DNA from 2 places in the Bacillus sp. V33-4 genome. Region 1 is predicted to be linked to the other one. Evidence: riboswitches for the same ligand, from Rfam matches in the RefSeq annotation. Region 1 holds a riboswitch; the other holds the start of a gene.
The links. Region 1 has a riboswitch for S-adenosylmethionine ahead of CVD23_RS22965 (methionine ABC transporter ATP-binding protein). Riboswitches for the same ligand answer to the same signal wherever they lie in the genome.
Positions count from the first base shown of each region.

Region 2: it holds a riboswitch for S-adenosylmethionine, as region 1 does, so the genes downstream of both, CVD23_RS12155 (Fur-regulated basic protein FbpA) here and CVD23_RS22965 (methionine ABC transporter ATP-binding protein) in region 1, are expected to answer to the same signal.

Region 1 is NZ_PGVC01000019.1:67,718-70,181, reverse strand. It holds gene CVD23_RS07725 (DUF4179 domain-containing protein) at 1-256, shown strand, start outside; SAM riboswitch class I at 512-624, shown strand; partial or broken gene CVD23_RS22965 (methionine ABC transporter ATP-binding protein) at 771-1,293, shown strand; gene CVD23_RS22960 (NIL domain-containing protein) at 1,371-1,793, shown strand; gene CVD23_RS07715 (methionine ABC transporter permease) at 1,807-2,457, shown strand.
Region 2 is NZ_PGVC01000031.1:12,437-14,900, forward strand. It holds gene CVD23_RS12150 (aldo/keto reductase) at 47-874, shown strand; SAM riboswitch class I at 1,042-1,147, shown strand; gene CVD23_RS12155 (Fur-regulated basic protein FbpA) at 1,269-1,433, shown strand; gene CVD23_RS12160 (alpha/beta hydrolase family protein) at 1,448-2,257, shown strand; gene CVD23_RS12165 (STAS domain-containing protein) at 2,367-2,464, opposite strand, start outside.

The DNA.
Region 1 (2,464 bases):
GACACCAATTTCAACGATACTTTATTATGACTGGCCAGAACAAGCAAACCACATCGCATTTAAAATTGTAAGTGAATCTGGGGCTGAAATACTACCAAACAGTATGGCTATTGATCCTGAAGAATCTTATAACCGATATACATCAATCGACTTACAATCAGAGAAATACTATTTAGTGCCGTTTGAGACGTCAGCTAACCCTCATGCTACTAAACCAGGTAAGGTGATGGAACAATCTATACTGATCAATCCATAATATTTTTTAGTCAATTAGAATTAATTAAGTATGTCACTATGCACAGATTCGTAAATATTTAAAATTACGTTTGTAGGAGACAGACAAACAACAGCTAAACCGTGAAATGATACATTTAAGATGAAGATGAACAGGACAACGTCTATTATACGGTAAAGCCCTTGCAAATAAGTGATTATTTCGACTTTTAGCACTTGAGTTGACATTGGTAAAATTAAAATATATAGTGAAGAACATAATTAAATAATACGTTATTTCTTATCTAGAGATGTGGAGGGACTTGGCCCTATGATACCTCGGCAGCGGGTTTTTACATTTGTAAAAATACTGTGCTAATTCCAACAAACGTAAGTTTTGAAAGATAAGAAGAAGCTTCTGCGATTAACTAAACTTAAGAGTTTACACTTTTATTTTTAATAATGCATGCCTCTTCTGTCTAATGACGGAAGAGGCATTTTTGATTTACAGGGCTGTTGGTTCGCAGGCTTTTACATAAAGCGGGGAGGAGATAGTTATGATTGAATTTCAGACAGTGAAAAAGGTTTATGAATCGAAGAAGCAAACTGTTGAAGCTTTGAAGGGAATTAGCTTAACCGTTGACAAAGGCGACATTTTCGGAGTTGTTGGATACAGCGGAGCGGGAAAAAGTACATTGATCCGTCTGGTCAATCTGCTTGAGCGCCCGACCGGGGGACAGGTTTTGGTTGGGGGGAAGGCGTTAACCGATTTAAAACCAAAGGAATTGCGGGCCGAAAAGAAAAAGATTGGCATGATCTTTCAGCATTTTAATCTGCTCAATTCAAAAAACGTGTTCGATAATGTTGCGATGCCTCTGGTTTTGTCGGGATTTCCTAAAAAGGAAATTAAACAGAGAGTAGAAGAGCTGTTGGAGTTCGTTGGTTTAGCGGGCAAAGCGAAAAATTATCCTGACCAATTATCTGGCGGGCAAAAACAGCGTATTGGGATTGCGAGAGCGCTGGCTACAAACCCATCCATTCTCTTGTGTGACGAAGCAACATCTGCATTGGATCCGCAGACCACTAGTGATGTGCTGCAGCTTTTAAAAAAGATTAATAAAGAATATAACATTACGATTCTATTGATTACCCATGAAATGGCTGTCATTAGGGAGATATGCAACAAGGTCGCGGTAATGGAAAACGGGTTGGTCGTAGAGCAAGGATCTGTCCTGGATGTCTTTTCTAATCCGCAAACAGAAACCGCACGGAAATTTGTGCGCACAGTTATCCATGATGAGGTTCCGCAAAGTTTTCTGAACACTCTCAAGGATGAACAGCCAATTATTTGGAAGATCAATTTTGTTGGCGCTACCTCGGGCAAACCATTGTTATCAACAATTGCAAAAAAATTTGATGTTGATTTAAACGTCCTTTCGGCGAATATTTCTGAAGTTCAGGAAACTCCTTTCGGAAACTTGATCATAGAAGTAACCGGCGACAAACAAGAGATTGAGAAAGCGTTCCAATATATTGAGGCACAAGAGATTATGATTCAGGAGGTGAAAGTAAATGGTTAATACATTTTGGGGCATGGAGATCACCGCTGAACAGTTGATAACGGGTTTCAGTGATACCCTTTATATGGTGGCACTTTCGCTGTTATTTTCCGGATTAATTGGGCTTCCACTCGGAATCCTGCTTGTTATTACTAGGAAGGGCCATATTTTGGAAAATAAATGGATTTTTAATATCCTCAATCCGATCATCAATATTTTAAGATCCGTGCCATTCATTATTTTGCTGGTCGCCATCATCCCGCTTACCAGATTGATCGTGGGAACAGCGATTGGAACAAATGCAGCAATTGTTCCGCTCGTCTTTTATGCGGGCCCATATATAGCCAGACTGGTTGAAAACTCGCTGCTCGAGGTTGACAAAGGAATTATTGAAGCAGCTCAGGCAATGGGGGCAACAACCTGGCAAATTATATATCGCTTTTTGATTCCTGAAGGGCTAAGCTCATTAGTTCTCACTTTTACAACTGCGACGATCGGACTCGTTGGAGCTACAGCTATGGCCGGTGCTGTCGGGGCAGGCGGAGTAGGGGATCTGGCCTTAACATACGGGTATCAGCGGTTTGATACGATGACAATGGTAGTCACAGTAGCGGCTCTCGTCGTCATTGTTCAACTATTGCAATCTAGCGGGAATGTTCTTTCACGAAAAATAAGAAGAAGATAATCAACCA
Region 2 (2,464 bases), on a different contig from region 1:
AGATATGAGAAAATGAAATGGAAATTTTTATAAGGAGGAAAAAAGTATGAGAAGCCTGACAGATACGACTACGTTACATAATGGAGTAAAGATGCCATGGTTCGGATTCGGTGTATTTAAAGTCAAAGAGGGTCAAGAAGTCATCGAGTCGGTCAAGGCCGCGTTAAAAGCGGGTTACCGGAGCGTTGATACTGCTGCAGTTTATAAAAATGAAGAAGGAGTCGGCCAGGCAATCAAAGAATCGGGCGTTCCCCGCGAAGAGTTGTTTGTGACGACAAAAGTTTGGAACGCGGACCAAGGCTTTGATTCTGCGCTAAATGCATTTGAAACGAGTTTAAAGAAGCTGGAGCTTGACTATGTAGATCTGTATCTTATTCACTGGCCGGTCAAAGGGAAGTATAAAGAAACCTGGAGAGCTCTCGAGCAGCTTTATAAAGATGGAAGAGTTCGCGCAATTGGCGTAAGTAATTTTCATATCCACCACCTACAGGATCTTCTTGCAGATGCAGAAATTAAACCGATGGTCAATCAGGTTGAGCTGCATCCATTGCTTGCACAAATTGAGCTGCATGAGTTTTGCAAAAATCAAGGCATCCAAATGGAAGCATGGTCACCATTGGCACAAGGTGAATTGCTCAATAACAATGCCCTGAAGGAAATTGGCGCTAAATACCATAAATCACCTGCACAAGTCATTCTTCGCTGGGATTTGCAGAGAGAAATAGTTACGATTCCTAAATCAATCAATGAAAATCGGATCATCGAAAATGCGAACATTTTCGATTTCGAACTTTCACGGGACGATATGGAAAAGATAAACTCGTTAAATGAAAACCGTCGCGTCGGAGCAGATCCAGACAATTTTGATTTTTAATGACAGAATTGATTTCATAAAAGGAAAAACGGTTTTGTTATTGAGAATATATGGATGACCCATTCTCTTGATAAGCGTTGCCCAAATTCTGGTTTTGTCACATTAAAAAATTGACAATTAATCTCGTTTCATATATAGTAAATGACAATATAACCGCATATGTTTACTTCTTATCCAGAGAGGTGGAGGGATTTGGCCCTTTGATACCTCGGCAGCAGACTCTTAAAGAGCACTGTGCCAATTCCAACAAGCGTTATGCTTGGCAGATAAGACAGGATTGGATATAACGCCAACCTCTTCTTATTGTTACGGAATGGACGATAGGAAGGGGTTTTTATTTTACCAAAAACCCACTAAACCAATCGGAATAAATGAGAATAGGAGCAAGTATAAAGTGAAAAAAATAGATTGTTCTGCCGAACTGGAAAAGGAAATTTTCATCGCCAAGCTGCTGGACCTCGGCATTTATAAAAAAGGGGACCGCCAACTGTTTGAATTATCGCTCGATGACCTCACGGAGGAATATGAAAGAATTATGAATGTAAAAATTTTTGAATGAGAGGAAGAGGATTTATGATCGGTCACATAAATATACCATGGAAGAATCAAATGCTTGCTGCTTCGATTGATTTTCCCGTATCATTTCAGCAAGGGGCTTCCTATCCACTCGTCATCATTTGCCATGGGTTTACCGGGAGCAGGATCGGTGTCGATCGTCTGTTTGTTAAAACGGCTCAACATTTAAATCTTGATCAATGTGCCGTGCTGCGATTTGATTATGCTGGATGTGGAGAAAGCTCTGGTGAATATGGAAAAAATGGTTTGTGTGAGCTGATTGAGCAAACAGAAGCAGTTATTGATTATGCTTTTGAGCAGAACGCCCTCATTGTGGAAGAAGTGTTTTTATTGGGGCACAGTCTTGGAGGGGCGGTGGCCTTGTTGACCGCAGCAGGGGATGCAAGAGTTCGTAACCTGATTCTTTGGTCAGCAGTCGCAAATCCGGACATTGATATTAAAATGATTGTCGGGAAAGAGAGATTGCAGGAGTTGTCAAAATCTTGCCATGTAGACTATTTGGGTTATTACCTGACAGATAACTTTTTTAACTCTTTGGAAAAGTATAAGCCGTTAACCGTGGCGCGGGAATTGACCGGAAATGTACTGCTTATTCACGGAACCAATGATGATGAAATTCCGGTAGAGTATTGCCGTCTCTACGAAAAAGCTTTTTCTAAAAGAGGGAAAGGAACATGTCAAAGGAAAGAAATCAGCGGTGCCAATCATACATTTTCCGATGCTGAGCACTTTTCTAAATTAATTTCGGTGACAAGGGCATGGATCAAAGCCAGAAAAAGTGAATCCAGTTTCTCTGATGTTTCTTAACAAATTTAACCAAAAAGCATAACAACTATGATGGCTTTATGCTTTTCTTATTAATTGTTCCCTTACACTCACCAAAAAGCAGAGCCGACTAAAAGCCGGCACTGATCTTTTATAATATTCTTCTTCCTTGTTGTGATAGGGCATAGTAAATGCCGTGCTGCAAAGTCTGAAAACAATGGTATTGGCTTAATTTCACTTTTACTTCCG